DNA from 4 places in the Pseudorhizobium halotolerans genome. Region 4 is predicted to be linked to each of the others. Evidence: predicted binding sites of a transcription regulator. Region 4 holds the regulator's gene; each other region holds the start of a gene.
The links. The regulator LexA, encoded in region 4, represses DNA repair genes until DNA is damaged. The targets are predictions, from matches to a motif close to TGTTCNNNNTGTGTTCNG.
Positions count from the first base shown of each region.

Region 1: a site for LexA is predicted at 6,850-6,867, ahead of FN060_RS13385 (YifB family Mg chelatase-like AAA ATPase). Genes of this name have one in related genera too.
Region 2: a site for LexA is predicted at 2,172-2,189, ahead of uvrA (excinuclease ABC subunit UvrA). Genes of this name have one in related genera too.
Region 3: a site for LexA is predicted at 1,503-1,520, ahead of FN060_RS01125 (helicase-related protein). Genes of this name have one in related genera too.

Region 1 is NZ_CABFWE030000007.1:103,148-111,201, reverse strand. It holds gene rsmI (16S rRNA (cytidine(1402)-2'-O)-methyltransferase) at 116-1,012, shown strand; gene FN060_RS13415 (YraN family protein) at 996-1,358, shown strand; gene ugpB (sn-glycerol-3-phosphate ABC transporter substrate-binding protein UgpB) at 1,484-2,803, shown strand; gene ugpA (sn-glycerol-3-phosphate ABC transporter permease UgpA) at 2,890-3,774, shown strand; gene ugpE (sn-glycerol-3-phosphate ABC transporter permease UgpE) at 3,785-4,633, shown strand; gene ugpC (sn-glycerol-3-phosphate ABC transporter ATP-binding protein UgpC) at 4,636-5,736, shown strand; gene gshB (glutathione synthase) at 5,815-6,765, shown strand; gene FN060_RS13385 (YifB family Mg chelatase-like AAA ATPase) at 6,947-8,054, shown strand, end outside.
Region 2 is NZ_CABFWE030000005.1:639,485-647,538, reverse strand. It holds gene uvrA (excinuclease ABC subunit UvrA) at 1-2,050, opposite strand, end outside; gene FN060_RS08100 (single-stranded DNA-binding protein) at 2,303-2,848, shown strand; gene FN060_RS08095 (MarC family protein) at 2,890-3,522, opposite strand; gene gyrA (DNA gyrase subunit A) at 3,748-6,564, shown strand; gene FN060_RS23360 (hypothetical protein) at 6,683-6,817, opposite strand; gene FN060_RS08085 (hypothetical protein) at 6,841-7,020, opposite strand; gene coaD (pantetheine-phosphate adenylyltransferase) at 7,246-7,740, shown strand; gene FN060_RS08075 (peptidylprolyl isomerase) at 7,761-8,054, shown strand, end outside.
Region 3 is NZ_CABFWE030000001.1:222,865-230,918, forward strand. It holds gene FN060_RS01125 (helicase-related protein) at 1-1,359, opposite strand, end outside; gene FN060_RS01130 (DUF3309 family protein) at 1,690-1,845, shown strand; gene FN060_RS01135 (YMGG-like glycine zipper-containing protein) at 1,874-2,131, shown strand; gene phbB (beta-ketoacyl-ACP reductase) at 2,206-2,931, opposite strand; gene FN060_RS01145 (acetyl-CoA C-acetyltransferase) at 3,026-4,207, opposite strand; gene phaR (polyhydroxyalkanoate synthesis repressor PhaR) at 4,447-5,022, shown strand; gene rpmF (50S ribosomal protein L32) at 5,106-5,291, opposite strand; gene FN060_RS01160 (glutathione S-transferase family protein) at 5,437-6,084, opposite strand; gene mtgA (monofunctional biosynthetic peptidoglycan transglycosylase) at 6,154-6,852, opposite strand; gene FN060_RS01170 (polyprenyl synthetase family protein) at 7,024-7,938, shown strand; gene FN060_RS01175 (LysE family translocator) at 7,957-8,054, shown strand, end outside.
Region 4 is NZ_CABFWE030000005.1:462,249-470,302, reverse strand. It holds gene pdhA (pyruvate dehydrogenase (acetyl-transferring) E1 component subunit alpha) at 1-634, opposite strand, end outside; gene FN060_RS07210 (FtsB family cell division protein) at 785-1,102, opposite strand; gene eno (phosphopyruvate hydratase) at 1,237-2,511, opposite strand; gene kdsA (3-deoxy-8-phosphooctulonate synthase) at 2,607-3,455, opposite strand; gene lexA (transcriptional repressor LexA) at 3,656-4,372, shown strand; gene FN060_RS07190 (ComEC/Rec2 family competence protein) at 4,353-6,842, opposite strand; gene gltA (citrate synthase) at 7,118-8,054, shown strand, end outside.

The DNA of each region.
Region 1 (8,054 bases), on a different contig from region 4:
GATTCACAGGGAAAACTTCGCGACGCTCCGCTTGCCCGCCTGCCGCACCTCGCCCATAAGAAGGCGAGAGCAAGCAGATCAGCCGGATACCTTCGTGAGCGACGAACAGAAGACCATGGGCCGCAGCTACAGGATCGGCAATACGGCGGTCCCCGCACGCCCGCTGGAGCCGGGGCTCTATCTCGTCGCCACCCCGATCGGTAATCTCGGCGATATCACCCTGCGTGCGCTCGAGACGCTGGCGGGAGCCGACGTGCTTGCCTGCGAAGACACGCGTGTGACGCGCGTGCTTCTGGACCGCTACGGCATCGTCAACCGCCCCTTCGCCTATCACGAACACAATGCCGCCGAAGCAGGGCCGAAGCTGCTTGCCGCGCTCGAGGAAGGACGGTCGGTGGCGCTCGTTTCGGATGCGGGCACTCCCCTCGTCTCGGACCCGGGCTACCGGCTGGGACGCATGGCAATCGACGCTGGACACCGCGTCATCCCTATCCCCGGCGCCTCGGCGCCCTTGGCGGCGCTGGTGGGTTCAGGCCTGCCCTCGGACAGCTTCCTGTTCGCCGGCTTCCTGCCGGTCAAGGACAAGGGCAGGCGGGATCGGCTGGCAGAACTGTCGCGCGTGCCGGCGACGCTCGCCTTTTTCGAATCGCCCCACCGTATCGGGGCGAGCCTTGCCGCCGCAGCCGATGTTCTCGGAACGGCTCGCGAGGCGGCAGTGTGTCGCGAATTGACGAAGGCCTTTGAGGAATTCCGGCGGGGCACGCTGGCGGAACTGGCTGACTTCTATGCGGAGCGGGCCGTGAAGGGCGAAATCGTCCTCCTGATAGCTCCTCCTGAAATCGATGATGTGCCGGGGGCGATGGAGGTCGATGTCCTGCTGAAGGAACTGGCGGCCACCATGCCGACATCCAAGGCGGCCGCCGAGGGCGCGCGCCTCACAGGGCTGTCGAAGAAGGACCTCTACCAGCGGCTGCTGGCGCTGAAGGACGGAGACGGTGGCAAAGCAAGCTAGGGAGAGGCGCCGGGCGGAACGGCGCGGCCATTTCGCCGAATATGCCGCCGCACTCTTTCTGCTGGCGAAAGGCTATCGGATCCTCGCCATCCGCTTCCGTACAAAAGCCGGAGAGATCGACTTGGTGGCGCGCAAGGGCGATCTGGCCGTCTTCGTCGAGGTCAAGGCGAGGGTCGGAGAGCGGGAAGCGGTGGATGCCGTGAGCGCGACGGCCCAAAGACGCATTCGCGCAGCAAGCGACATATGGCTTTCACGCCGTCCGGATGCCGCGCGCCTGTCGCAACGCTACGATGTGGTTGCCGTACTTCCCGGCCGTCTTCCAAGGCACTTTCCAGACGCATTTTGACCTGTGCGGCCTTCCGTTGGGCGGCGCCGTGGATTGTAATATTCCCGACACATTACTGTTACGTCAGCGTCATGCTGCGACCCTATTGCGATCCCGTTCCGACAACGGAGTAAGGGATCACAACAATGTTCAAGACGCTATCAATCGCCACGTTCGCGGCAGCCATGTCCGCTTCTTCGGCCCTGGCCGCGACCGAGATCAGCTGGTGGCATGCAATGGATGCCCAGCTTGGCCAGAAGCTGGAAGCCATCGCCGAGGCCTTCAACAAGAGCCAGAGCGAGTACAAGGTCGTTCCGACCTACAAGGGCAGCTACCCCGAGACGCTGACGAGTGCCATCGCTGCCTTCCGCGCCAAGGAGCAGCCGGCGATAGTACAGGTCTTCGAAGTTGGCACCGGCACGATGATGGCTGCCAAGGGCGCTGTGAAGCCGGTCTACGAACTCATGACGGAGGCCGGCGAACCTTGGGAGGCTTCAGCGTTTCTCGCTCCCGTGACAGGCTACTACTCCGATACGGAAGGGAACATCCTGTCGCTTCCGTTCAACTCGTCCACTCCGATCATGTACTACAACAAGGACGCCTTCGAGAAGGCCGGTCTGGATCCCGAAACCGCTCCGAAGACTTGGGCAGAGGTGGAGGAGTTCTCGAAGAAGATCATGGACTCCGGCGCTGCCAAATGCGGGTTCACCAGCGGCTGGATCTCCTGGGTGCAACTGGAAAATCTGTCGGCCATCCATGATCAGCCTTATGGCACGATGGAAAACGGTTTCGGTGGGCTCGGCACTGAGTTCACCTTCAACGATGACGTGCAGGTCAAGCATTGGAGCAATCTGAAGAAGTGGGCCGATGCGGGCATCTTCCAGTACGGCGGTCCCGTTGGCGGTGCTGACGCTCCTGCGAAGTTTTATTCGGGCGAATGCGCGATCTACATGAATTCGTCGGCCTCCCGTGCCGGCGTCATCGCCAATGCCAAGGATTTCGAAGTCGGCTTCGCACCGCTGCCCTACTATGAGGATGTCATCGCGGAGCCGAAGAACTCGATCATCGGCGGCGCCACCCTCTGGGCTCTCGCCGGCCACAGCGACGACGTCTACCAGGGCATTGCCAAGTTCTTCACCTATCTCTCGCAGCCGGAAGTACAGGCCGACTGGCATCAGGCGACCGGTTACCTGCCGATCACCAATGCTGCCTTCGATCTCGGCCAGGAACAGGGATATTACGAACAGAACCCGGGTTCAGATGTCGCGATCAAGCAGATCACCCGGGGCACGCCGACCCCGAATTCCAAGGGCGTCCGCTTCGGCAACCTGACGCAGGTTCGCAATGTCGTGGATGAGCAGTTCGAAGCGCTTCTGGCCGGCCAGAAGGATGCGCAGCAGGCACTCGACGACGCCGTCGCCGGCGGCAACCAGATCCTCCGCGACTTCGAAGCCGCCAACAAGTGAGACCGTGAGAGGCCGGCTCGGCCGGCCTCTCCACCTTTCCGGGCAACCGCCGGCACGGCGCGGCTTGCCTCGTGGGCTGAGAATACATGCAAACCAAACGCGTCATCTTTTCCAACAAGCTGCTGCCATATCTGTTGCTCGCGCCTCAGCTTGTCATCACGCTTGTCTTCTTCATCTGGCCGGCAATCCAGGCTGGCAGGTCCTCGTTCGAACGAGAGGACCCTTTCGGCTTCCGCACGACATTCGTCTGGTTCGAAAACTACCGCCGCATTTTCGCGGATCCGAACTATCTCAATTCCCTCGCCAATACGGCTGTCTTCGCCGTCGCGGTGACGGCCCTGTCGATGAGCCTGTCGCTGCTGCTCGCCGTCTGCGTGAACAGGGTCATGCGGTCGAGCAGGGTCTATACGACGCTGCTCGTCTGGCCGTACGCGGTGGCTCCGGTCGTCGTGGGTATTCTCTGGTGGTTTCTCTTCAACCCGTCGATCGGCCTTCTCCCCTATATTCTCGATGGCATCGGCGTGACATGGAACCATCGGGTGAACGGCGAGCAGGCAATGATACTCATCATCGTCGCGGCGTCGTGGAAGCAGATTTCCTACAATTTCCTCTTCTTCCTCGCAGGGCTGCAGTCGGTGCCCCGTTCGCTGATCGAGGCGGCCGCAATTGACGGTGCCGGACCGTTCAAGCGGTTCTGGACGATCGTGTTTCCGCTGCTCTCCCCGACCACGTTTTTCCTGCTCATCATCAACATCAACTACGCGATGTTCGACACGTTCGGCATCATCGACGCGACGACGGCGGGTGGACCGGCCCAGGCAACCAACACGCTCGTCTACAAGGTCTACACCGATGGCTTCATCGGGCTGAACCTCGGCTCGTCCTCCGCCCAGTCGGTCATCCTGATGCTGATCGTCATCGTTCTGACCGTGGTGCAGTTCCGCTACGTCGAACGCCGCGTGCAGTACTGAGGTGCCGGACATGGTTGAAAACAGACCCTTCCTCGATTTCCTGACCCACCTGGTCCTGATCGTCGGCGTCGCGATTGTCGCCTTCCCCGTCTATGTGGCCTTCATCGCATCGACCCATGGGACCGGTGCCTTCGTCAGCGGGGCAATGCCACTCCTGCCGGGCGGGCACATGATCGAGAACTATACGCTGATGTGGAACGAGGGCCTGACTTCTTCCGGCGCGCCGCCGCTCTGGGTGATGATGTTCAACTCGCTCTGGATGGCGCTGATCATCGCCATAGGCAAGATCGTCATCTCGATCGTTTCCGCCTATGCGATCGTCTACTTTCGATTTCCGTTCCGGGCGCTGGCGTTCTGGATCATCTTCATCACCCTCATGCTGCCGGTGGAGGTGCGCATCCTGCCGACGTTCAAGGTGGTGGCGGATCTCGGCATGCTGAATTCCTATGCCGGGCTGACGCTGCCGCTGATCGCCTCGGCGACGGCGACCTTCCTGTTCCGCCAGTTCTTCCTAACCATCCCGGAGGAACTGATGGAGGCGGCGCGTGTGGATGGCGCAGGCCCGCTGAAATTCTTCCGCGATATACTTCTGCCGCTTAGCCGCACCAATATCGCGGCGCTTTTCGTCATCCTCTTCATCTACGGATGGGTGCAGTACCTGTGGCCATTGCTGGTCACCACCGACAGCAATTTCTACACCATCGTCATTGGCATCAAGCGGCTGTCGGCGAGCGCCGATGCCGAACCGCTGTGGCACTTCGCCATGGCCGCCGTGATGATGGCCATGCTGCCACCCGTCCTCATCGTCATTTGCATGCAGCGCCTGTTCGTCAAGGGCCTGGTCGAAACGGAGAAGTAACTATGGCGTCCATCCAGGTCGAAAACGTCGGCAAGGTGTATGCGGGCGGCGCGCGTGCCGTGAGCGGCATCAGTCTCGATATCGCCGACGGGGAGTTCATCGTCCTCGTCGGGCCGTCCGGCTGCGGGAAGTCCACGCTGCTGCGCATGGTGGCGGGTCTCGAAACGATCACCGAAGGCACCGTTGCAATCGCCGACAGCGTCGTGAACAACCGCGAGCCGGCCGAGCGCGACATCGCCATGGTCTTCCAGAACTACGCGCTCTATCCGCACATGACGGTGCGACAGAACCTGGAATATGGTCTGAAGAACCGCAACACGCCGCGTGCCGATATCGATGCGCGTGTCGCCGAGGCTGCGCGCATGCTGGAGATCGACCAGTACCTCGACCGCAAGCCGCGTGCGCTCTCCGGTGGCCAGCGCCAGCGTGTCGCCATGGGCCGCGCCATCGTGCGCAAGCCGGCAGCCTTCCTATTCGACGAGCCGCTCTCCAACCTTGATGCCAAGCTGCGTGTCTCCATGCGCGGCGAGATCAAGCGCCTGCAGCGCCGCCTTGGCATCACCTCCATCTACGTCACCCACGACCAGCTCGAGGCGATGACACTCGCCGACCGACTGGTGGTGCTGAACGGCGGGCGGATCGAGCAGATCGGTGCACCACTCGACGTCTATCACCGGCCGGCTTCTACCTTTGTGGCGAGCTTCATCGGCTCGCCTGCGATGAACCTCCTGCAGGGTGAACTGCACGGGGGTAAGCTCGCAGTCGGACCGTCGCTGCTGACGCGGGGCGGACATGCGCCGACATCCGGCGAGGTCACCGTCGGTCTGCGTGCGGAAGACCTGCGGGTCGCCGCGCCTGGCGAGGAAGCCCTGCTGTTCCGCCTGGACTATGTCGAGGAACTTGGTTCGCAACGTCTCGTGCACGGCCATGTGGGGGATCAGGCGCTGACGGCGGCGATGCCGCTCGACGTGCAGCTGCACGACGAAATGAGGCTGGCAGCTGATCCGCGACGGCTGCACTTCTTTTCGAGGGACACGTGCAAGCGCATCGAGCTGCGTGACGCTCCGGCGGTCACTCCTCAACCGGCTTTGTATATGGCCTGAACCTGCGCCAGTTGAGGCCGTTGCCTTTGACGAGCCGCCGTCCTACATCAGGCGGGCATTTTTGAAGGGGCAGGGACGATGGCGAACATCCGCAAGGTCGCATTCCAGATGGACCATGTCTCCAGCATCAACATTGCTGGAGATTCCACTTTCGCCATGGCGCTGGAGGCGCAGGCGCGCGGCTACGAGTTGTTCCACTATACGCCGGACCGGCTGACCATGCGCGACGGCAAGATCTTTGCGGCCGTGGAGCCGATGCAGGTCCGGGACGTCAAGGGCGACCACTACAGCCTCGGCGAGCGCGAGCGCGTCGACCTCTCGACCATGGACGTGATCCACCTGCGCCAGGACCCGCCCTTCCATATGGGCTACATCACCTCGACGCATCTGCTCGAGCGCATCCATCCGAAGACACTAGTGGTCAACGACCCCGCCTGGGTCCGCAATTCGCCGGAGAAGATCTTCGTCACCGAGTTCGCCGACCTGATGCCGGCAACGCTGATCAGCCGCGACGTGCAGGAGATCGCCGCCTTCCGGCAGGAAATGGGCGACATCATCCTGAAGCCGCTCTACGGCAATGGCGGTGCGGGCGTTTTCCACTCGGCGCGTGACGATCGCAATTTCACGTCGCTGCTGGAAATGTTCGAACAGGTCTATCGCGGCGAACCTTATATCGCGCAGGCTTATCTGCCGGCCGTGCGCAAGGGCGACAAGCGCATCCTGCTGGTGGATGGAGAGCCTGTCGGCGCCATCAACCGCGTGCCGGCGGAGACCGACAGCCGTTCCAACATGCATGTCGGCGGCCGTGCCGAGGCCGTCGAACTGACGCGGCGTGATCGGGAGATATGCCAACGGATCGGGCCCGCGCTTCGAGAGCGTGGCTTCATCTTCGTCGGCATCGATGTCATCGGCGATTACATGACGGAGATCAACGTAACGTCGCCGACCGGTATTCGCGAGGTGAAGAAGTTCGGCGGCGCCGATGTTGCTGTCCTGCTTTGGGACGCGATCGAAGCCAAGCGCCGCTGAAACTGCGGCTACAGAGCCGTTTTGTTCTCGCGCTACAACCTCGTGCAACCTAAGAGCAACAGAGACGGGAACTAGTTCCTGTGATGTTCTTGTTTTATTCTCATTTCCATGCCAGATTGCAATCGCTGGCGCGGAAAGCGTGGATCGCTTGGCGCTTCTGGCATGAGCTTGGAGGCGGTTTATGGTGGCGCGTGTCTCTACGGTTGCATTTCAGGGCATAGAAGGCGTTCCTGTCGAAGTTCAGGTCATGGTCTCCCCTGGCAAGCTGCTGATGCCGATTGTCGGGCTTCCCGACAAGGCGGTGGCGGAAAGCCGCGAAAGGGTCCAAGCAGCCCTCCATGCCTCCGGACTTTCGCTTCCGCCCAAAAAGGTGACGGTGAACCTCGCGCCGGCCGATCTTCCCAAGGAGGGCTCGCACTTCGATCTAGCCATCGCGCTCGGTCTCATGGCAGCCCTTGGCGCCATTCCGGCCGATGCCTTGTCGGGCTATGTCGTCATTGGCGAACTGAACCTCGATGGCACGCTGGCGCCGGTGGCCGGCGCCCTCCCGGCAGCGATTAGTGCCAATGCGCTCGGCAAGGGGCTGATCTGCCCTGCCGACAGCGGACCGGAAGCGGCCTGGGCCGGCGCCGATATCGACATTCTCGCGCCCCGCAGCCTGATTGCCCTCGCCAATCATTTCCGCGGCACGCAGGTAATGTCACGACCGCAACCGGCGATCCGCGCGCTGCCGGCCAACCTGCCGGACCTCATCGATATCAAGGGGCAGGAAAGCGCGAAGCGCGCGCTGGAGGTCGCTGCGGCGGGAGGCCACAACCTGTTAATGGTGGGTCCCCCTGGCTCGGGAAAGTCGATGCTGGCGGCACGCCTGCCGTCGATCCTTCCGCCTTTGTCTGCGGCAGAACTTCTCGAAGTGTCGATGATCCATTCCATCGCCGGCCAGCTCTCCGGCGGCAAGCTTTCGGACCGCCGTCCGTTCCGCACGCCGCATCACTCCGCCACCATGGCCGCTCTCGTTGGCGGCGGGTTGCGGGCAAAGCCTGGCGAGGCTTCACTCGCCCACCACGGCATCCTCTTCCTTGACGAGTTCCCGGAGTTCGCGCCGCAAGTGCTGGACGCGCTACGCCAGCCACTCGAGACGGGGGAATGCGTTATTGCCCGCGCCAACCACAGGGTCTCCTATCCGGCCAGCATTCAGCTTGTTGCGGCAATGAACCCGTGCCGCTGCGGCATGGCCGGAGAGCCTGGCCACACCTGCGCACGCGGGCCGAAATGCGTGTCGGATTATC
Region 2 (8,054 bases), 180 kb from region 4:
CCCGCCGTGCGGCGGCCTTGTAGAGCGTTTCGATCAGGAAGGTGGACTTACCGCCGCCCGAAACGCCGGTTACCGCCGTGAAAACGCCGAGCGGCACAGATGCGGTGACATTCCTCAGATTGTTGCCGCGGGCGCCGACGACCTTGATCTCCTTTCCCTTCTTCGGCTTGCGACGTTCGGCGGGCACCGCGACACCGAGTTCGCCGGAAAGATACTTGCCGGTGATCGATTTAGGGTTTGCCATGACCTGCGCGGGCGTGCCTTCCGCGACCACTTCACCGCCGTGAATGCCTGCGGCAGGACCGATATCGACGACATAATCAGCGGTGAGGATCGCGTCCTCGTCATGCTCGACGACAATCACGGTATTGCCGATGTCCCGCAGGTGCTTCAGCGTATCGAGCAGCCGCGCATTGTCGCGCTGGTGAAGACCGATCGACGGTTCGTCCAGGACATAGAGCACCCCCGTGAGCCCTGAGCCGATCTGCGAGGCAAGCCGGATGCGCTGGCTTTCGCCGCCGGACAGCGTGCCTGAATTCCGGGAAAGGCTGAGATAGTCGAGGCCGACATCGTTGAGGAAGCGCAGCCGTTCGCGGATCTCCTTGAGGATGCGCACCGCAATCTCGTTCTGCTTGGTGTTCAGGTGCTGCGGCAGTTCCTCGAACCAGTCCCGCGCCACCTTGATGGACATGTCGGTCACCTGACCGATATGCAGCGCGTTGACCTTGACGGCCAGTGCCTCCGGTTTCAGACGGAAGCCGTTGCAGGCGGGGCAGGGCGCCGCCGACATGTAGCGCTCTATCTCCTCGCGCGCCCACGCACTGTCGGTTTCCTTCCAGCGGCGTTCGAGGTTGGGAACGATCCCTTCGAATGTCTTCGTTGTCTTGTAGGACCGGGCGCCGTCCGCGTAATGGAACTCGACCTTCTCTTCGGTCCCCTGGAGGATGGCGGACTGCGCCTGCTCGGAGAGTTCCGACCAGCGGGTGGACAGCTTGAAGCCATAGACCTTCCCAAGCCCCTCCAGGGTCTGGTTGTAATAAGGTGAAGTCGACTTGGCCCATGGGGCTATAGCGCCGTCGCGCAGCGTGCGGCTCGGCTCCGGCACGATCAACGCCGCGTCGATCTTCTGCTGGAAGCCGAGCCCGTCACAAGTGGGGCAGGCACCAAAAGGATTGTTGAAGGAGAACAGTCGCGGTTCGATCTCTGGGATCGTAAAGCCCGAAACGGGGCAGGCGAATTTCTCAGAAAAGAGCACGCGTTCGTGCGTTTCGTTCAGCGACTTGTTCGCCGAGCCGCCCGCGGCCGTTTCCTGCGGCGGGAGCGGCTTGTCGGCAAACTCCGCGACTGCCAGACCGTCGGCAAGCTTCAGCGAGGTCTCGAGGCTGTCGGCCAGTCGCGCACCGATGGCCGAACGCACAACGAGGCGATCCACCACCACGTCGATGTCATGCTTGTATTTCTTGTCGAGCGCCGGCACATCGGCGATCTCGTAGAACTGGCCATCCACCTTCACCCGCTGGAAGCCCTTTTTCATCAGGTCGGCGAGTTCCTTCTTGTACTCGCCCTTTCGACCGCGGATCATCGGCGCCAGGATGTAGAGACGGGTTCCCTCCTCGAAGGCGAGGACCCTGTCCACCATCTGGCTGACCGTCTGGCTCTCGATCGGCAGGCCGGTTGCCGGCGAATAGGGAACGCCGACGCGCGCAAACAGCAGGCGCATGTAGTCGTAGATTTCGGTGACCGTGCCGACAGTGGAGCGCGGATTGCGGGACGTCGTCTTCTGCTCGATCGAAATGGCAGGAGAAAGCCCGTCGATCTGGTCCACGTCCGGCTTCTGCATCATCTCCAGGAACTGGCGCGCATAGGCCGAAAGGCTTTCGACATAGCGTCGCTGTCCCTCGGCGTAGATCGTGTCGAAGGCGAGGGAGGATTTGCCTGAACCGGAAAGCCCGGTCATGACGATCAACGAGTTGCGCGGCAAGTCGAGATCGATACCCTTCAGGTTATGCTCACGCGCACCACGGATGGAGATCGTCTTAAGTTCGCTCATTAGTCTGCTCGGTGGGGAAGGATCGATGCCCTTATGTAGTGAATGAAGTGGCGGTGTGAAGGCAGAAACTCCAACAGACCGCGTCAAATGCGAGTCGCTTGACTCGATTATAGAGAATAAATAGAACAAAAAAAGAACAAAAATCGACTGTGGATGAGCGGCAGAGGGAGGCCAATCCCGGCGGCAGATGGTCTAAGCTACCGTCCTCTCGGAAATTGGCTGCACGACAGGCAGCGAACAAGGTGAAGAACTATGGCTGGAAGCGTCAACAAGGTAATCCTGATCGGTAATGTCGGAGCCGATCCTGAAATTCGGCGCACGCAGGACGGCCGTCCGATCGCCAACCTGCGCATTGCCACTTCGGAAAGCTGGCGTGACCGCAACAGCGGCGAACGCAAGGAGAAGACCGAATGGCACAATGTCGTCGTCTTCAACGAGGGCCTGTGCAAGGTCGTCGAGCAGTATGTGAAGAAGGGCGCCAAGCTCTATATCGAGGGCGCGCTGCAGACCCGCAAGTGGCAGGACCAGAACGGCAATGACCGCTATTCCACGGAGGTCGTTCTGCAGGGCTTCAACTCGACGCTGACCATGCTGGACGGGCGCGGCGAAGGTGGCGGGCAGGGGAGCTATGGCGGCGGCAGTGGTGGCCGCGTTAGTGGCGGCAGCGACTACGGCGGAGGCAACTTCGGCGACGACTACGACCGGCCAGCCTCCGGCGGAAGCCGTGGAGGCCAAGGTAGTGGCCAGGGTGGCGGAGGCGGCTTCTCCCGCGATCTGGACGACGACATCCCGTTCTGATCTACGTTCGGTCGCTTTGTGAGCGACCGAACTGACGAGCCTCAGACGGTGTTGAACGCCGACTTCACGCCGTCCACCACGAACTGGACGGAGAGTGCCGCCAGAATAACTCCAAGGAGGCGGGTCAGGATGGCCCGCCCCGTCACTCCGAGGAATCGGTCTAGCCGTTCGGCAATCAGCAGGGCCGCCAATACCACACCCATTGTGAGTGCCAGGACGCCGATCAGCAGAAGGCGGTCCCATGGGCCTGCCAGGGTGCCGGCGAGAAGTACCGTCGCGGAAATGGCTCCGGGTCCGGCGATCAGCGGAAGCGCCAGCGGAAACACCGCAATGTTATGAAGGTGGTCGACCGTGATTGCCGCCTGCGACGTCTTTTCCTTGCGCTCTTGCCGACGCTCGAAGACCATCTCGAAAGAGATCCAGAACAGCAGAAGTCCGCCGGCGATGCGGAAGGCGCCCATGGATATCCCAAGGGAGCCCAGCAGGCTCGCACCGAAGAGGGCGAAGACGGCAAGTATGCCGAAAGCTATCAGCGAGCCGCGCACAGCGACGTGACGGCGCTGTTCACGGCTCATGCCGACCGTCAGCCCCAGGAAAACCGGCGCCAGCCCGGGCGGGTCGAGTGTGACGAGCAGGGTGGTGAAGGCATTGACCAATATGTCTGCAGTCGCCATCTCTCCTCCAGCGCGTTTGCCGATCCTTGCGGACCCCCTCCGACCTTGTTAGGACAGCGTCACCTTCAAGGGAAGGGCGGCCTCGCCATTGTCTGGCGCGCCGCGCCACGGCGGGCTTTCTCGCCAGGGTTCGAAACCTGTTCACAACCGGTGTCGAACTTGGCGCATGAAGCCGCTTTCCGCTATAGAAACACAACTGATTCCGAACAAAGATCGTGATCCGATTTGACTGAGCAAAGCACCCCCGGCGGCGGAAAGCTGCCACCCGGCATCGAACCCATTTCCATCATGGAAGAGATGCAGCGGTCCTATCTCGATTACGCCATGAGCGTCATCGTCAGCCGCGCGCTCCCGGATGTTCGTGACGGATTGAAGCCGGTCCATCGCCGCATCCTTTTCTCCATGAGCGAGATGGGCATCGACTGGAACAAGAAGTATGTGAAGTCGGCGCGCGTCACCGGTGACGTGATGGGTAAATACCATCCTCATGGCGATTCTGCGATCTACGACGCCCTGGCACGTATGGCGCAGGACTGGTCGCTCCGCCTGCCGCTGATCGACGGCCAAGGCAACTTCGGCTCGATCGACGGCGATCCGCCGGCAGCTCAGCGCTACACTGAGTGCCGCCTGGCGAAGGCTGCACATTCGCTTCTTGACGACCTCGACAAGGAGACGGTCAACTTTCGCGACAACTATGATGGGACGATGTCCGAACCGGTCGTGGTACCGGCACGCTTCCCGAACCTCCTCGTCAATGGCGCAGGTGGCATCGCAGTCGGCATGGCGACGAACATCCCGCCGCACAATCTTGCCGAGGTGATCGATGCCTGCATCGCCTTGATCGACAATCCGGCTATCGAACTGCCGGAACTAATGCAGATCATCCCGGGACCCGATTTCCCGACCGGCGCACTGATCCTGGGAAGGGCAGGGATTAAGTCCGCCTATGAGACCGGGCGCGGCTCAGTCATCATGCGCGGCCGGGCGCATATCGAGCCGATGCGGGGAGACCGCGAACAGATCATCATCACTGAGGTTCCCTACCAGGTGAACAAGGCGACGATGATCGAGAAGATGGCCGAGCTCGTGCGCGACAAGCGCATCGAAGGCATTTCCGATCTTCGCGACGAATCCGACCGCCAGGGCTACCGCGTCGTGATCGAGCTCAAGCGCGATGCCAATGCCGAAGTCATCCTCAACCAGCTCTACCGTTACACGCCGCTGCAGACGTCATTCGGCTGCAACATGGTGGCCCTGAACGGTGGCAAGCCCGAGCAGTTGACGCTGATCGACATGCTGAAGGCGTTCGTCGCCTTCCGCGAGGAAGTCGTCAGCCGGCGCACCAAGTACCTTCTGCGCAAGGCCCGGGAACGCGCACATGTCTTGGTCGGTCTGGCGATCGCCGTCGCGAATATCGACGAGGTCATCAACCTGATCCGTCGCGCGCCGGATCCGGCAACCGCGCGTGAGCAACTGATGACGCGCCGCTGGCCGGCGCATGATGTCGATGCGCTGATTCGGCTGATCGACGATCCGCGCCACCGCATCAATGACGACGACACCTACAACCTGTCGGAAGAACAGGCTCGTGCGATCCTGGAACTGCGTCTTGCCCGCCTGACGGCCCTGGGCCGTGACGAGATCGCCGACGAACTCAACAAGATCGGTGCAGAGATCAGCGACTACCTGGAAATCCTCTCCTCGCGGGTTCGCATCTACCAGATCGTCAAAGACGAGCTGACGGCCGTCCGGGACGAATTTGGGACGCCGCGACGCACCGAAATCCTGGAAGGCGGCCCCGACATGGACGATGAGGATCTCATCGCCCGCGAGGACATGGTCGTCACCGTTTCACACCTCGGCTACATCAAGCGGGTGCCGCTCACGACCTATCGCGCACAGCGGCGCGGCGGCAAGGGCCGCTCCGGCATGGCGACGCGTGACGAAGATTTCGTGACCCGGCTGTTCGTTGCCAATACGCACACGCCGGTGCTGTTCTTCTCGTCTCGCGGCATCGTCTATAAGGAGAAGGTCTGGCGCCTGCCGATCGGCACGCCCACCTCGCGCGGCAAGGCACTGATCAACATGTTGCCGCTGGAGCCGGGAGAGCGCATCACGACCATCATGCCGTTGCCGGAAGACGAGACGACGTGGGACAATCTCGACGTCATGTTCTCGACGACACGCGGCACCGTTCGCCGGAACAAGCTTTCCGACTTCATCCAGGTCAACCGCAACGGCAAGATCGCAATGAAGCTCGAGGAGGAGGGCGACGAAATCCTCTCCGTCGAGACATGCACGGATCGTGATGACGTGCTCCTGACGACCGCGCTTGGCCAGTGCATCCGCTTCCCCGTCGATAGCGTTCGCGTCTTTGCCGGCCGTAACTCGATCGGCGTGCGCGGGATCAGCCTCCAACCAGCCGATCGCATCATCTCGATGACAATCGTCGGGCATGTCGATGCCGAGCCCTGGGAGCGCGCTGCCTACCTCAAGCGGTCTGCCGGGGAACGTCGCGCGATGGGCGTTGACGAAGAGGATATCTCCCTGGTCGGCGAAGAGGTCGGCGCCGAAGGTGAACTCACCGAGGAGCGGTACCAGGAACTCAAGGCGCGGGAGCAGTTCGTGCTGACGGTTTCTGAGCGAGGCTTCGGCAAGCGTTCGTCCTCCTACGACTTCCGTACCTCTGGCCGCGGCGGCAAGGGGATCCGCGCCACCGATACCTCGCGCACGAATGAGATCGGGCAACTGGTGGCCGCTTTCCCGGTCGAAGATACCGACCAGATCATGCTCGTGTCGAATGGCGGGGTACTGATCCGCGTACCGGTCAACGGCATTCGCATCGCAAGCCGCGCCACGAAGGGCGTCACCATCTTCTCCACCGCGAAGGATGAACGCGTCGTTTCAGTAGAACGCGTCAGCGAGCCGGAAGGCAGCGATGAGAACGGTGGCCTGGTCCCCGACGAGATCGTTTCGGAAACGGGCGATTTCGGACCATCTCCCAAGGCAGAGGCTCCGCCTCCGGATACGGACGCTGAGTGATGCTCAGAACGAAAATAAGCCGGGCGTCATGCCCGGCTTATTTTTTGGCTGCACGGTCGACATCTCGTGCGACGGTGCAGTCCGCTACCGTGAAATCAGTTAAACTCGATCTCAATGACTAGAAGGTGACCCGGCGGGCCGCAAAGACCTTCATTTCCTCGCGTTCACGGCGCAGTTCGGAAATCGTCGACGCGATCGACGCTACGAACATGACGCTGATCAGACTTGCCAATACCGAAAGGGTCACGAACATAACCTGCCTCTTGCTTCGGGCCGTCAGTAGAACGAGATATCGTGATAACGTCCCGTCATCTGCGGATAGTTTAGGTCGCTCCATTCCGAACGATCCTGGTAAAGGCTCACCGTGGCCGTGAGCATTGCCGCAATCATTGCTGTCCATACCATGTTGATCATGGAAATCTTGTCCAGCATGATCGGCTTCCTTCTCTCGATCATCTCAGTTGTCCTTCTTGTTGGCCAGAACGCTCTTCCGGCGAACTGGTTCCAATTGCATGGAGAAGCATGGGGTCGCTTCTCGGTTCGGTCTCCCGCCCACTGCTGGCAAGAATGCATACCGTCAATGAAACGGGCTTGAATGGCGCATTCATCTGGCGTTCATCTTCGCGGCTTGCAGCGCCGGACCTTCCGTGACAAAAGGCGATAAAACCCGTGAGAGGCTTGATGGCGACCGCATTTTATCCCGGATCATTCGATCCGATGACGAACGGACACCTCGATGTGCTGCTCCAGGCGTTGAACGTCGCCGAAAAGGTGGTCGTTGCGATCGGTATCCATCCAGGGAAGACTCCGCTTTTCACTTTCGAGGAGCGAGCCCAGCTAATCCGAGCATCACTTGCCGAGGCATTGCCATCGGCAGCTGGCGAGATCGATGTCATTTCGTTCGACAACCTCGTGGTGGATGCCGCGCGTGCCCATGGCGCAAGCCTGCTTATTCGCGGACTGAGGGACGGGACCGATCTGGACTATGAAATGCAGATGGCTGGCATGAACCGGCAGATGGCGCCCGACGTGCAAACGGTATTTCTGCCCGCTGGCGTTGCCTCGCGGCCCATTACGGCCACATTGGTACGTCAGATCGCCGCGATGGGCGGTGACGTCGGTGCCTTCGTTCCGGCTCCGGTGCTTGCTGCCATGAAAAACAAGCTGAACCGCTGACTCTCGTTCTTGGAGAAGACATGAAACTGCTTCGTCTCGCCTTTGCCGGTGCTCTCGCATTTACCTCGGTTGTCTTGCCGGCATTCGCCGCAGAGGACGATTATCTGACGATCGAACTCAAGGACGGCCCGGTGGTCGTCGAACTGATGCCGGACGCGGCACCCAACCACGTCGAGCGCCTGAAGGAGCTCGCGGCGAAGGGCGAGTACGACAATGTCGCTTTTCATCGCGTGATTGAGGGTTTCATGGCCCAGACCGGTGATGTCGAGTTCGGCGACATGGAGGATGGTTTCAATCCTGCGCGGGCCGGCACT
Region 3 (8,054 bases), on a different contig from region 4:
GTCCTCAATTTCCCTGGTCTTTTCTTGCCAGTGTGTCGGATCAGTCAGCCAGCCCGGGCGGTTCGAGACGTAAGTCCACGTGCGGATCTGTGCGATCCGCGCCGACAAGGTATCGATTTCACCATCCGTGCGGTCAGCGCGCTTGACCTGCTCGGCCATGAATTCCTCATTAACGGTTCCGCGACGCACAAGATCGAAGAAAAGAGTCGAAATGAGGTCCGCATGCTGCGCCGGCGCAATTCGACGGTAGTCCGGGAGCGCGCAAGCCTCCCACAGCTTTTCGACCCGCGCCGGCGTGGTGGAGATATCCACGATCTCGGGATAGCGGCAGAGGTGCTCCAGAGCCCGGCTGTCGGTGGCGGGCAGGGCGCGGGTAAGGCCAGGAACAGTGGGAGCCACTTCCAGGCTTTCGCGCAGATCCCGGAGCGACGAGAAGTCGAGCGCCTTCGACCGCCACTGCAGGACTTTGACCTCTTGGAACTCATGACTCTCGATCCGCTCGACAAGCTCATCGTCGAGCGGCGGGACCTGACCTGTTACGCCGAACGTGCCATCGCGGAGATGGCGGCCGGCACGGCCGGCTATCTGGCCCATCTCACCGGGCGTGAGATGCCTGAACTGAAAACCGTCGAACTTGCGGTCCTGAGCGAAGGCAACATGATCGACATCCAGATTGAGGCCCATGCCGATGGCGTCGGTCGCCACCAGATATTCGACATCACCTTCCTGGTAGAGCCCGACCTGGGCGTTGCGGGTGCGGGGGCTGAGCGCGCCAAGAACGACCGCGGCGCCACCCCGCTGACGGCGTATGAGTTCGGCAATCGCGTAAACCTCATCGGCCGAGAACGCCACGATGGCCGAACGTTGCGGGAGCCGGGTGATCTTTTTCTGGCCCGCATAGAAAAGTTGCGACATCCGTGGCCGCTCGACGATGGTAATGCCGGGCAGGATGCGTTCCAGGATCGGCCGCATCGTGCCGGCACCGAGAAGCAGCGTCTCCTCGCGACCTCGCAGATGCAGGATGCGATCGGTGAAGATGTGTCCGCGCTCGAGATCGGCAGCCAGCTGCACCTCATCGATCGCGACGAATGCAGCGTTTGTTTCCCGCGGCATCGCTTCGACAGTACAGACAGAAAACCGGGCATTCGGCGGGCTGATCTTTTCCTCGCCGGTCACCAGGGCGACCGCGTTCGTCCCGACCTTCTCCACCACGCGGGTGTAGACTTCGCGGGCGAGAAGTCTCAGCGGCAGACCGATCACGCCGCTGCCGTGGGCCACCATCCGCTCGATCGCATAGTGGGTCTTGCCGGTATTGGTGGGGCCGAGGACGGCGGTAACACCGCGGCCGCTGAGGATCATGGGATGGAAATTCAAATCCGTATCCGTACATGGTGAGTGCCGGAGCACGCGTCACCAGCGCCCCAGACATGGCAATCGCGAGCCGGCATGGCAAGACGCCAGCGTGCCGGTCCCGCTGTTTTGCAAGGTCGTCATGAACAAAGCGGAACAAATTGGCGACGAATCGCTGACCCGCTCGGATGCTGTTTTGTTCTCACGCGGCCTATGGCCGTGTGAGCATTCCTCGCGCCGGTCCTGGAACAAATTGCTTTCCCGCCCATTGATGCCGCGGAACAAAACGGTAGAAGATGCGTTTGTTCCCGCATCCTGAATGTTGGATCGGAGAATAGCATGCTCGGTACGGTGTTGCTGGTAATCCTGATACTGCTCCTGATTGGCGCTTTGCCGAATTGGGGTTACAGCCGCGGCTGGGGCTACGGACCGTCAGGAGGTCTCGGGCTCATCCTGGTCATCGTCATAATCCTCCTGCTCATGGGCAGGATCTAGTAAAGCGTCGTCAAATCGGGAAGGAAAAATCATGAAGAAGATCTTGCTCGCCGCCGCCCTCATCGGCTCTCTCGCATCCTGCACGTCCACGGAACGCGGCACGGCCATCGGTGCCGGTACGGGCGCTGTTGTCGGCGGCCTTGCAACGAACAGCTGGGGTGGCGCAGCGGTCGGCGCGGTCGCCGGCGGTGCTGTCGGCGCGCTGGTGGGCGCATCACAGGAGCGTTCGGGCTACTGCGTCTATCGGGATCGCTACGGCCGGACCTACGAAGCACGCTGCCGCTAACTGGCACCTTCTGGAACAAGAAAGCGGCGCCGGTAACCCCGGCGCCGCTTTTCGTTTTGTCTTCCGAATGGAGATCAGGCGAAGTACTGCCCCCCATTCACGGTCAGGGTCGATCCCGTGATGAAACCTGCGTCGTCTGATGCAAGGAAGACCACGCAACGGGCAATTTCCTCTGGTTCGCCCAGTCGGCCCACCGGAATCTGCGGGATGATCCGCTCGTTCAGAACCTTTTCCGGTACCGCTTTTACCATGTCAGTCCCGATATAGCCTGGGCAGATGGCGTTGACGGTGATGTTCTTGGCCGCCCCTTCCTGCGCGAGCGCCTTCGTGAAGCCGAGATCGCCGGCCTTCGCGGCGGAATAGTTGACCTGGCCCATCTGCCCCTTCTGGCCGTTGATGGACGAGATGTTGATGATGCGGCCGAACCCGCGATCACGCATGCCGCCCCAGACCTGGTGGGTCATGTTAAAGAGGCCAGTGAGGTTCGTGCCGATGACCTCATTCCACTGTTCGGGCGTCATCTTGTGGAACATCCCGTCGCGGGTAATCCCTGCATTGTTGACGAGGACTTCGACCGGACCGATCTCAGCCTCGATGCGGGCGACACCGTCTGCACATTCCTGATAGTTGGAGACGTCCCATTTGAAGACGGGGATGCCGGTCTCTTCCCCGAAGGCCTTCGCCTTCTCCTCGTTTCCCGCAAAACTGGCGGCGACGCGAAATCCGGCGGCGGCAAGCGCGACCGATATGGCTGCTCCTATCCCGCGCGTCCCCCCCGTAACCAATGCAACCCTACTCATGCAGCTCTCCTCCGTTGCACCTTCAAGCAGCCCTCGCGAGCTCGCGCAGACTTAATCAGGCCGGCCGCCGCATCGGTTGCGGCAACGTCGCCCGTCACATCGCCTCCAGGCACATGGCAACACCCATGCCGCCTCCGATGCACAGCGTGGCCAAGCCCTTGCGTGCGCCACGCCGCTTCATCTCGAACACAAGCGTATTGAGAATGCGCGCACCCGAGGCGCCGATCGGATGACCGATCGCGATGGCGCCGCCGTTGACATTGACGATGGCCGTATCCCAGCCGAGTTCCTTGTTGACGGCACAGGCCTGGGCAGCGAAAGCCTCGTTCGCCTCGACCAGATCCAGGTCCTGCGGCTTCCACCCTGCCTTCTCCAGCGCCCTCCTGGAGGAGGGAATGGGTCCCGTCCCCATGATCTGCGGATCGACGCCGGCCGTCGCCCAGGAGACGATCCGCACGAGCGGCTGGATCCCTCTGCGGCTCGCCTCCTCTTCCGTCATCAGGACGGCAGCGGCGGCACCATCATTGATACCGGAGGCATTGCCGGCGGTCACCGTGCCCTCCTTGTCGAAGGCCGGTCGAAGCTTCGCCATGTTGTCGAGGGTTGCTCCGGCGCGGATATATTCGTCCGTATCGACCGTAACATCGCCCTTGCGCCCCTTCACCACGAAGGGAACGATCTCATCCTTGAACCGCCCGGCAGCCTGGGCGGCCTCCGCCTTGTTCTGCGACTGGACGGCGAACTGGTCCTGCTCGTCGCGCGACAACTGCCACTGACGGGCGACGTTCTCGGCCGTGATCCCCATGTGATAGCCATAGAAGGCGTCCGTCAGGCCGTCCTTTATCATCGTGTCGATCATCTTCATGTCGCCCATCTTCACGCCGTTGCGCAGATGGGCGCAGTGCGGCGCCATCGACATGGATTCCTGCCCACCGGCGACGACGATCCTGGCATCTCCGAGAGCGATCTGCTGCATGCCGAGCGCGACGGCGCGAAGACCGGAGCCGCAGAGCTGGTTGACGCCCCAGGCGGTCGCCTCCTGGGGGATGCCTGCCTTAATGGCAGCCTGGCGTGCGGGGTTCTGGCCCTCGCCTGCAGGCAGTACCTGACCGAGAATGACTTCGTCGACCTCGGCGGCATCGACCTTGGCGCGATCGAGAGCGCCATTAATCGCGGCGGCTCCCAGTTCATGCGCCGGCACGTTCGCGAACGCGCCGTTGAACGAGCCGACGGCGGTGCGGGCAGCCGAGGCGATTACGATGGAAGGGTTGGTCACGGACGTCTCCTCGTCATTTCCATTTTGCTGAAACAGTGACAAAGCTTCGGTACGAAGTCAAACAGGCTTACCTGCAACTTTGATCGGATGAAGAGTTGACGTTTGACAGCTTGTTTTTGCGCAGCAAACCGCCTCCCCGCGGCGCACAAAAACACGTTGTCAGGCTGCTTCGTTTGGGCTTACATTTGCCCGGGGAGAGCTCTTCCGGCAGGGAGCTTGGACGGAGCGAGGAGATGAGAATGGCCAAGACCGAAGGCGACACCGTCATCAAGAAATACGCCAACCGGCGTCTCTACAATACCGGCACCAGCACCTACGTGACGCTGGAAGACCTCGCGAAGATGGTCAAGAAGGGCGAGGAGTTCACCGTCCAGGACGCCAAGACGGGAGAGGATATCACCCACTCGGTGCTGACCCAGATCATCTTCGAGCAGGAGTCCAAGACGGGCAACACCCTGTTGCCGATCTCCTTCCTGCGCCAGTTGATCTCCTACTATGGTGACCAGATGCAGATGGTCGTACCGACATTCCTCGAGCACTCGATGCAGGCCTTCACCGATCAGCAGGCGCAGATGCGCGAACAGATGACGCGTGCCTTGGGGGAAAGCCCGCTTACCAAGAACCTCCAGGCACCAATGCAACTGATGGAAGAGCAGGTTCGGCGGAATACGGAGATGTTCCGCCAGGCGATGCAGATGTTCTCGCCCTTCGGCAGCGATGCGGCAGGGAGCGCTTCCAAAAAATCCGAATCTAAGGATCTGGAGGAACTGAAGGAGCAACTTCGGAACCTGCAGAGCAGACTGGACAAGCTCTGATCCTGCGAAAAACGCATCTTTCGCGCAACGAAAAAAGGCCGGATTGACCGGCCTCTTTTACGAAAAGATCGGGAAGAAAACGCTTATGCGCTTTCCTTCGGCGTCAGAACCTGGCGACCGCGATACATGCCGGTCTTGAGGTCGATGTGATGCGGGCGGCGAAGCTCGCCGGAATTCTTGTCTTCGACATAGGTCGAGGCCTTCAGCGCGTCGGCCGAACGGCGCATACCGCGTTTCGACGGGCTTGTTTTTCTCTTCGGTACAGCCATTCTCGCTACTCCACTTCGTGCAAGGCATGTCGTCGGCCGGAACTCTAGCCGAACTGGACATCCCTCAATCTCGGAAATTGGGCCGGCTTATACATGCTGATCGCCAGCTTGACCAGTCCCTGTCGCAAAATTTCCGTCAAGCGTCTCAAGCTTCGTCTTCCGGAACGATCCAGGTCTCCTCTAGAGCGCCTTCGCACCATCGGATCCAGGCAGGATGAGACTTCACCGCCTCCATGTAGGCCAGCACCTCCGCGTCTCGCACCAGGTCATAGACGTCGAAACGATTGACCACCGGTGCAAACATCGCGTCCGCTGCCGAAAACGGCCCGAAAAGATAGGGCCCGCCCGACTTCTCGCAGCATTCCTTCCAGATCGCCGAGATCCGTTCGACATCCTCCATGACGCCGTCGGGAAGAGAAATTCTTCGTTTCTCGCGGCGGATGTTCATCGGGCAGGCGCCGCGCAGCGCCCTGAAGCCCGAGAGCATCTCTGCCGAGATCGATCGCGCCACGGCCCGGTCATCGCGCCGGGCCGGCCACAGAGCCCGGTCCGGAAACAGCTCGGCCGCATACTCTATGATGGCGAGCGACTCCCATATCCGCAGCGGTCCATGATGAAGGACCGGAACGCGTCCCGTTGGCGAAATGTCGCGAAACAGAGGGTTTCCGGCAGGGAAGTCGAACGGGATCAGATGCTCCCTGAAGGGGACACCGGCCGCCGTCAGGGCGATCCATGGCCGAAACGACCAGGAGGAATAGTTCTTGTTTCCGATATAAAGGGTAAGCTCTTCCATGGGGGTCCTCCGTGCGGCCCACAAAGCCTAGCGGCCATCAGCAGCCGCGACCAATGAAAAGCCTGAACCTCATCCATAAATGCAGGTGATGTAATCGCCTGCATTCCGCGCCCGCCGCTCCACGACCCCCGCGATGCGCCGCATGCCGGGGCCGGGCTTGCCGGCAACTCGGGTGATCGGGTTGGGGAGTGCTGCCGCGAGCAGTGCAGCCTGCCCGCGCGTCAGCTTGCTTGCCGGCACGCCGAAATGATGTTGCGCGGCAGCCTCCGCTCCGTAGATGCCTGGGCCCCATTCCGCCACGTTGAGGTAGATCTCCATCGTCCTCGGCTTCGACCAGACGAAGTCGGCGGCGATCGCCAGCGGCATCTCCAGAGCCTTGCGAATGAAGGAGCGGCCATTCCACAAGAACAGGTTCTTGACGGTTTGCATGGGGATGGTGCTCGCACCGCGGGTTGTCTCGCCTTCGAGCGCCTCCTGCACGACCGCCTTCATCTCTCCCCAGTCCACACCGCCATGGCGGCAGAACTGCCCATCCTCCGACATCATCACCGAGCGGACGAGATTGGGGGAAATGTCATCCAGGCTGACCCACCTGCGATCGTAGCCCTTCAGGGTCACGAGATCCGCCAGCATGAGCGTGGAGACGGGATGCACGACCGGCGACGCATAGGCAAGAATGAGCACGTAGGGGACCGCCAATGCCACCAGTCCGATCAGGACAAGTCGGCGTAGAAAACGAGCGAGCGAGAGCTCTCTGCTACGATGCAAGCCTTCGCCTCCCTCTCCTGCCTGTTGCTCGGATCTCACAGCTGATTTCACCTCTTCATTCGGCCGCTTCTTAACGTTTGGTGCGGTCAAAGACCAGCAAATTGACCGATTGGCGTTTGCGGTGCCAAAGCCGAAGTTGAAGTCCGTCACGACCCGTGCCAAACAACCGAAATGACAATATCGACCGTTTCGTTTGAACAGCATCTGGGCGAGAGTGCCAAGCGGACGGAGGCCCTTCTCGCCTCCCTGCTCTCCGGCAACTGCCTGCCTGACGAGATCTCGCGCCCAGCGCCGCTGCTGGCGGCGATGCGGCATGGCACCCTCGATGGCGGCAAGCGGCTGCGGCCATTCCTCGTGCAGGAGAGCTCGGCGCTTCTTGGAGGCGACCCACAGGTCGCGGCGCGGGTAGGCTGTGCGCTGGAATGCGTGCATTGCTACTCGCTGATCCACGACGACCTGCCCTCGATGGACAATGACGACACGCGGCGCGGCAGGCCAACGGTCCACAGGGCCTTCGACGAAGCCTCCGCGATCCTGGCAGGGGACAGCCTGCTGACCTACGCCTTCGACATCATAGCCGCGCCGGAAACGAGGCTTGCCGACAGACAGAAGATCCAGCTCGTGCTGTCTCTGTCGCGGGCATCCGGCATGGGCGGCATGGCCGGTGGCCAGTCACTTGATCTGGCTGCCGAGAATTCGGCTCCCGACGAAGCCGAGATACAGACCCTGCAGGCCATGAAGACGGGTGCACTGTTGCGCTTTGCCTGCGAAGCGGGTGCCATCATCGCCGGCGCGGATATGGAAGATCGCCAGCGCCTCCGGACCTTCGGGCAGAAGATCGGGCTTGCTTACCAACTCGCGGACGACCTTCTTGACCTGAAGGCCGATGCGGCGACCATGGGCAAGGCAACCGGCAAGGACGCTGCCCGGGGCAAGGCAACGCTCGTGGCCTTGAAAGGTGCCGATTGGGCCGAGGAACGCCTCTCGGCCCTGACGGAGGAGGCTATCGGGCTGCTTGCCTATTTCGGCTCCCGGGCGACCACGCTGCAGCAGACGGCGCGGTTCATCGCAGAGCGCAAGAGCTGAGGACGGGAGAATGGGGACGTGATCGCCTATCTCCCGCAGATCTGGCCAGCTTATGTCGCCTATCTCGTTTCCCTCCTTAGTCCAGGCCCCGCAGTCTTCACCATCATCGGAACGGC
Region 4 (8,054 bases):
GCGAGACGGCGGTGCCCATGGCGTAGCGGTTGTTCTCGATCACGTAGACGATCGGCAGCTTCCACAGGTTGGCCATGTTGAAGCTCTCATAGACCTGGCCCTGGTTGGCGGCGCCATCACCGAAATAGGCAGTCGAGACACTGTCATTGCCGCGATACTTGTTGGCAAACGCAAGACCCGTGCCGAGGGAGACCTGGGCACCGACAATGCCGTGGCCGCCGTAGAAGTGCTTTTCCTTGGAGAACATGTGCATGGAGCCGCCCTTCCCCTTGGAATAGCCGCCCCGACGTCCCGTCAGCTCTGCCATGACGCCCCGCGCACTCATGCCGGTCGCCAGCATGTGGCCGTGGTCACGATAGCCGGTGATGACCTGGTCGCCTTCCTTGAGCGCCATCTGCATGCCGACGACGACCGCTTCCTGGCCAATATAGAGGTGACAGAAGCCGCCGATGAAGCCCATGCCATAGAGCTGGCCGGCCTTCTCCTCAAACCGCCTGATCAGCAGCATGTCACGGTAAGCCTGGAGCTCCTGCTCCTTGTCGAACTCGGCGATGGTACCGCCGGTGAAGTCTTTTCTTGCAGGCTTTGCCGCGGATTTGCGGCCGGATACAGACGCGGTTTTTCTCGGCGCCATTCATCCCTCCCTCATGTGCTGCAGGTCTTGTTCAGGCCGTTACCATAGGGAAGAAAAGGCACCCCAGCAATGCCATAAATGCATGGCTCGCATTCCGTACAACCCGCTGATAATACAATATTAATTCAGATTAACCGAAATCTGGTTAACCTAGAAATAGTTGTTGAAGATCACGATTTCGTCCTCGCGCGCGACGTTCAACTGGTAACGCGCGATCTCGTCCAGCATGTCTTTTTCCAGCGAACCGTCACTGAGGAGCTGCACCTGACGCTCAAGAGCCTGCCGCTTCTCGGTCAGTCGCGCAAGTTCCGCCAAGCGATCGAGCCGCTGCCGCTCGAAGTTTTCGGTAGCAATGAGCCCGAGCTCGCCGTTGACCGAATGATAACCGAAATACGAAAGGAAGGCGACGGTTATGAGCGGGAGCACGAATCGACCGAGTTTTCTTTCCTTATGGTGCTTGGTCCACATGCCCCGCGACATCCTCGAAACGCATTACGATGTGTCAAATTCGCAGAACTTGCTTAAGCAATCGTTGACCGCCCGAAACGCAGAAAGCCCGGCGAACCGGGCTTTCCTTGCGAACTTAATGTTTGCCTGATGAATCAGGCCTTGAGAATGGACCTGCCGGCATAGACTGCCTGCGGCCCCAGCATTTCCTCGATGCGGATCAGCTGGTTGTACTTGGCAAGCCGGTCCGAACGCGAGAGCGATCCGGTCTTGATCTGCCCGCAATTGGTGGCGACCGCCAGATCGGCGATCGTCGAATCCTCGGTTTCGCCCGAGCGGTGCGACATGACCGCGGTATAGGCGGCCTTGTGTGCGGTCTCTACGGCATCCAGCGTTTCGGTCAGAGAGCCGATCTGGTTGACCTTGACGAGGATGGAGTTGGCGACACCCATCTTGATGCCGTCGCGCAGGCGCGCGGAGTTCGTGACGAAAAGATCGTCGCCAACGAGCTGGCACTTGGAGCCGACGAGATCGGTGAGCGACTTCCAGCCATCCCAGTCGTCCTCGGCCATGCCGTCCTCGATGGAGATGATCGGATACTTTCCGACGAGTTCCGCCAGGTATTCGGCCATGGCACCGGGTTCCAACGTGCGGCCCTCGCCTTCCATGGCGTACTTGCCGTCCTTGAAGAATTCAGTCGAGGCGCAATCCAGTGCGAGGCATACATCGTCACCGGGCTTGTAGCCGGCCTTTTCCACCGAGCGCATGATGAAGTCGAGGGCTTCCGGTGCGCTCTTCAGGCCGGGGGCAAAGCCACCTTCGTCGCCGACATTGGTGTTGTGGCCCTGGGAGGCGAGTTCCTTCTTCAGGACGTGGAAGACTTCCGCACCGATACGAACCGCATCGCGAAGGCTCTCCGCGCCAACCGGCATGATCATGAATTCCTGGAAGTCGATCGGATTGTCGGCATGGGCGCCGCCGTTGATGATGTTCATCATCGGTACCGGCAGGACGTGTGCGCCGGCGCCCCCGACATAGCGGTAGAGCGGCAGGCCGGAGGAATCAGCTGCTGCCTTGGCGACGGCGAGCGAGACGCCCAGGATGGCATTGGCGCCGAGGCGCGACTTGTTGGGTGTGCCATCGAGTGCGATCAAAGTCTTGTCGATGTGGATCTGGCTTTCGGCATCGAAGCCGCCAATGGCATCGAAGATCTCGGTATTGACCGCCTCGACCGCCTTCTCAACGCCCTTGCCACCATAGCGCTTGCCGCCATCGCGCAGTTCCACCGCCTCGTGGGCCCCGGTGGAAGCACCCGAGGGGACAGCCGCGCGGCCCATGCTGCCATCCTCCAGGTAGACATCGACCTCCACAGTCGGATTGCCGCGGCTGTCGAGGATTTCGCGTGCGATGATATCGGTAATGGCGGTCATGATCTCTCCCTGAGGTAAACCCAATGCCCTGCGGTCATCGACAATGTCTCTTAATCGATGACAGGCGAATTACAATCCGGCTCCCGCTGCGGCGCCTAGGCGGCCTTGGCCACGGCATCGAAGGCCAGAAGCTTTTCCAGGAGCCGTCGCATGTCCTTCAGATGAACCATGTTGGGGCCATCGGAGGGCGCATTGTCCGGGTCCTCGTGCGTCTCGATGAACAGGCCGGCAACGCCGACAGCGACGGCTGCGCGGGCGAGCGTCTCGACGAACTCACGCTGGCCACCGGATGAACCGCCCTGCCCGCCGGGCTGCTGCACGGAATGCGTTGCATCGAAGACCACCGGCGAGCCCATCGCGGCCATGATCGGCAGCGAACGCATGTCGGAGACGAGCGTATTGTAGCCGAAGGAGGCGCCACGCTCGCAGAGAAGCACGTTCGGATTGCCGCTTGCCGTGAATTTAGCCTGGACGTTCTTCATGTCCCAGGGCGCTAGGAACTGGCCCTTCTTAACGTTGATGGCGCGACCGGTCTTCGCGGCGGCGATCAGCAGATCGGTCTGGCGGCAAAGGAAGGCGGGTATCTGCAGGATATCGACCGTGGGCGCGACCAGTGCGCACTGTTCTTCCGTGTGAATGTCGGTGAGAACCGGGAAGCCGAATTCCCTCTTGAGGTCGGCAAAGATTTCCATCGCGCTGTCCAGGCCGATGCCGCGCTTACCCGACAACGATGTCCGGTTCGCCTTGTCGAAGGAGGACTTGTAGACAAGGCCGATCCCGAGCTCGGCGCAGAGCTCCTTGAGCCTTCCGGCGATCATGAAGGCGTGGTCGCGGCTTTCCATCTGGCAGGGGCCGGCAATCAGCGAGAAGCGAGCCTGCTGGGAGAACAACACGCGGCCCTGGCCTTCACCCACGAAAACTTCGGGATTGGGCTTAACGTCCATGGCGGCACTCCTTTCAAGCGGGCATCTGCTCCGTCGCGTGGACCCGGCTGCGGCGGACGCGATGTCCATAACAGCAACCACCGCCTCTGTCACGGAGCCAAGGCATAAGCACGCCGACGCAGCTGGAACTTTAGCCTTGCGGAACACACCCGGAACATATATGGTCTGTTCCGTATTTGTTTCATCGTCAGGGAACCCGGATGCTCACGCGCAAACAGCAGGAACTGCTTCTTTTCATTCACGAGAGGATGAAGGAGTCGGGCGTGCCTCCGTCCTTCGACGAAATGAAGGATGCGCTCGACCTGGCGTCGAAGTCGGGCATTCACCGGCTGATCACTGCGCTCGAGGAGCGCGGCTTCATCCGCCGGCTGCCCAATCGGGCGCGGGCACTTGAGGTCATAAAGCTGCCGGAAGCCTACAGCACCAGCCTGCAGCCGCGCCGCGGCTTCTCGCCGAGCGTCATCGAGGGCAGCCTCGGCAAGCAGAAGCCGGCGCCGGCCCCCTCGCCGATCGCCGCAAGCAACGAGAACGCAAGCACGAGCGTGCCGGTCATGGGACGTATCGCGGCGGGCGTGCCGATCTCGGCGATCCAGAACAATACGCACGACATTGCGGTTCCTGTCGAAATGCTTGGCGCCGGCGAGCACTATGCACTGGAGGTCAAGGGCGACTCGATGATCGAGGCGGGGATCCTGGATGGGGATACGGTCATCATCCGCAACGGCCAGACGGCCAGCCCCGGAGACATTGTCGTGGCTCTCGTCGATGACGAGGAGGCAACGCTGAAGCGGTTCCGCCGCCGCGGTGCCTCGATCGCGCTGGAGGCTGCCAACCCGGCCTATGAGACTCGCATCCTTCCCGCCGATCGGGTGAAGGTTCAGGGAAAGCTCGTCGGCCTCATCCGCCGCTACCACTGATCATTCGCAGCAGCGCTAAGGGAAGCGTTTGGTCGAAGCTGTCATTTCGCCAGTCATAGAGACGGTGGCTGGTCCATGGACGGCGGGTTCCGGCACTTGCCGCGTTGACCCGCCACAGGGACGGGTCGGGACTGCCGTTCAGATAGATTTCGATCGCGCCAGTCTTTCTCAGGCTTGCGGCGTTCAGCAGCACGGCACCCGCGCGACATTCGTCGAACCGCGCGCGAGGGGCGACAACCAGCGCCGCCAGATCGCAGGCGCTTCCTGCTAGTCGCGGATCCTCGACCACGGCAATACTGACTCCGCCCTCATGGGCTACCGCCACGCACCACAGCTTGGGCAGGCAATGGAATCGACCCGCATCAGCTGCGGCGAGAGCGAGCATCGACGACATTTCCGACCGGATCCGGTCACGCTGTTCGTCGATCAGGGCGGCTTTCGCGGAAGGATCGCCTGCCGCCGCAATGCCAATGTCACTTGCCGGAGACATGACCGGAGCGACGGGCTCGGGAAGCAGCAGGGCGCGCTGCCACTGGTCGAAGATGAAGGCTGGCGGGCGCGCACGGTTGGTGGCAAGAACGCTGCCCCGCAGTGCTACGAGCGCGCCGTCGTCGGAGATCAGAATATCAGGTTGGGGCAATCGGTTCGCCTGCGAGCTCAGCGCGAAGGCGAGCGCCATGATCGGCACGCCGACCAGCCTAAGCCGAGTACGCAACAGGGCGATCAGGAAGCCGATCGAGGCGATCGACAGGAACCAGGGATGCTGCCGGCCGGTGCCGACGTCTCCACCCCAGGCAGCCACGTGCTTTGCGACCGCGATGACCGCCTCCAGCCCCAGACCCATCAATTTCAGGAGGGGCGCGTCGAGCCCGAGCGGCATCAACAACATACCGAGCAGGCCAGCCGGCATGACCACGAAGGAGATGATCGGCATCACGGCGAGGTTGGCCGCCAGGCCATAGCCGGCAAGCCGGTGAAAGTGCTCCATCGAATAGATCGCCGTCGACAGGCCGCCGATCAGCGAGGTGGCGAAAATCCCCGCCATCCAGTGCCAGCCGGTCAGCACCGGCGCGAGCCTGCCGCGGGCGAAGATCGATGGTTCGGGATCCTCCCCTGCGCCGCGCCGGCTCCAATAGGCATAACCCGCGACCAGCGCGGCCGTCGCCGCGAATGACATCTGGAAACTCGGCCCCATGATCTCGGAAGGGGCCATCGCCAGCATGATGAGCGCCGCCAGTGCGATATTGCGAAGGCTGATTGCCGCGCGGTCGAACCATACGGCGATGAGCATCACCGCCATCATCAGGTAGGCTCGCTCTGCGGAGACCGCAAAGCCGGAGACGAGATAGTAGGCAGTGGCCATGAGCAGCGCCCCGGTGGCGGCGATCTTCTTCACCGGCCACGCCTGGGCGAAGCCGGTGAACAGGCAGAGGCAACTGCGCAGTCCGACGAAGAAGATACCGGCCGCGAGCGCCATGTTGAGCCCGGAGATCGCCACGATATGGGCAAGGCCGGAGATGCGCAGGGCCTCCGTCGTTTCTCGGGAGATCGCACGTCTCTCATCGGTGACAATGGCTGCTGCGAACGCACCCGCGTCTCCTGGCAGCACGCTGCGTATCCGGTCCGCGATCATGCTGCGCAGGGAGAAGATCCATCTCTCGAGTGCCCGGCCCCAGTCCAGCGCTGCGGCCTGCGAAGGGACTGCCGCCTGTGGCGCACCGTAGAAGAAGCCGATCGCCCCGATGCCATCATGAAAGGAGCGGAAGGCAAAATCATTCAGGCCGGGCAGCGCAGGCCCGGAAGGCGGAGACATGCGTGCGCGCCCCCTAACCGCATCGCCTGCCTCGAATGGCCGGTGCTTGCCGCGGGCGAGAAGGATCACGTCGCGCGGCGGTCGCCTGAGGGTCGGCTGCTCCGTCTGGTGAACACGGATGAAGTAGCGCCACCGGCCCTCACCCGCTGGCTCGCGACGATGCACCTCGCCAGAAATGGTCGTGGTGACGGGGGAGTCGAGGATAACGGTGGCATGCCGCCAGGTCTCGAACTGCGCAAGGGCCATCCCCGCCAGAACAAGCGTCGGCGCAAAGAGAAGCAGCGGGAGCCTTCCGGAACGGTGTTGGACGACGATCGTGGCGACCGCCAACGCGACCAAGAGCGCCAGCGGGAGCGGCGCCGGCGGATTGCGGGGAAGCGTGAACCAGAAAATCGCGCCGGCCCCGGCAAGCACGGGCACGAACAGGAAGGCGTGGCCATGGGCGACTTCCTCCTCCAGCATCCTGCGCACCTGCGCCGGAAGGCGTTCCATCAACCGCGCGACGTCGCCCAGGCTCAACGACGCCGGGCTTCGAAACCGGCTATCGGCAAGGACCGGCGCCGACCTCTCGCCAGTATCACGGACGCTGCCTGCCGCTGCGGGAGCGGAAACCACACCCGGCTCGGACTGCTCCCGAAGTAGGCCCTGCTGCGGCATCCGCGTCCACCCGCCCCACCGGAGGAAGAATGCAACCAGGGCAGGCGAAATGCAATCCATAACTGCAAGCCGGTTGCACCAACATCCAGGTCATGCTCCGGTCCGTTGGCGGATCGTTAACCGCATCCAAGGCTCGGCAGCAGAAGCGATTTCGGCACCGCACAATTAGACCTCCGCAGTGCTTGGCAGCGGCGACCGGATCATATAGCAACACACTACGCTTAATTCTTGTGGCGTTTTGAGACGCCCCGCCGCCAACAGTTTGGAGGATCAGCATGACGGATAAGAGCGCAAATCTGGTACTGGGTAACAAGAACGTCGAATTGGGCGTGAAATCCGGAACGATCGGTCCGGACGTTATCGACATCGGTGCCCTCTACAAGGAAACCGGGGCCTTCACCTACGACCCCGGGTTTACCTCTACCGCTTCGTGCGAATCGAAGATCACCTACATCGACGGGGACGAAGGCGTCCTGCTGCATCGCGGCTACCCCATCGAGCAGCTGGCCGAGCACGGCGACTTCCTCGAAACCTGCTATCTGCTTCTCTACGGCGAACTGCCGACCGCTGCGCAGAAGAAGGACTTCGACTACCGCGTCACGCACCACACCATGGTGCACGAGCAGATGACGCGCTTCTTCACCGGTTTCCGCCGCGATGCCCACCCGATGGCCGTCATGTGCGGCTGTGTTGGCGCACTATCGGCCTTCTATCACGACTCCACCGACATCACCGATCCGCACCAGCGGATGGTGGCTTCGCTGCGCATGATCGCAAAGATGCCGACGATCGCCGCGATGGCCTACAAGTACCATGTCGGCCAGCCCTTCGTTTACCCGCAGAACGATCTCGACTACGCATCCAACTTCCTGCGCATGTGCTTCGCCGTCCCGTGCGAGGAATACAAGGTGAACCCGGTTCTGGCCCGTGCCATGGACCGCATCTTCATCTTGCACGCCGACCATGAGCAGAATGCCTCCACGTCGACGGTCCGTCTCGCCGGTTCGTCGGGCGCCAATCCGTTCGCTTGCATTGCAGCCGGCATTGCCTGCCTCTGGGGCCCTGCGCATGGCGGCGCCAACGAAGCGGCGCTCAACATGCTTACGGAAATCGGCAGCGTCGATCGCATCCCGGAATTCATCGCCCGGGCGAAGGACAAGAACGACCCGTTCCGCCTGATGGGCTTCGGGCATCGCGTCTACAAGAACTACG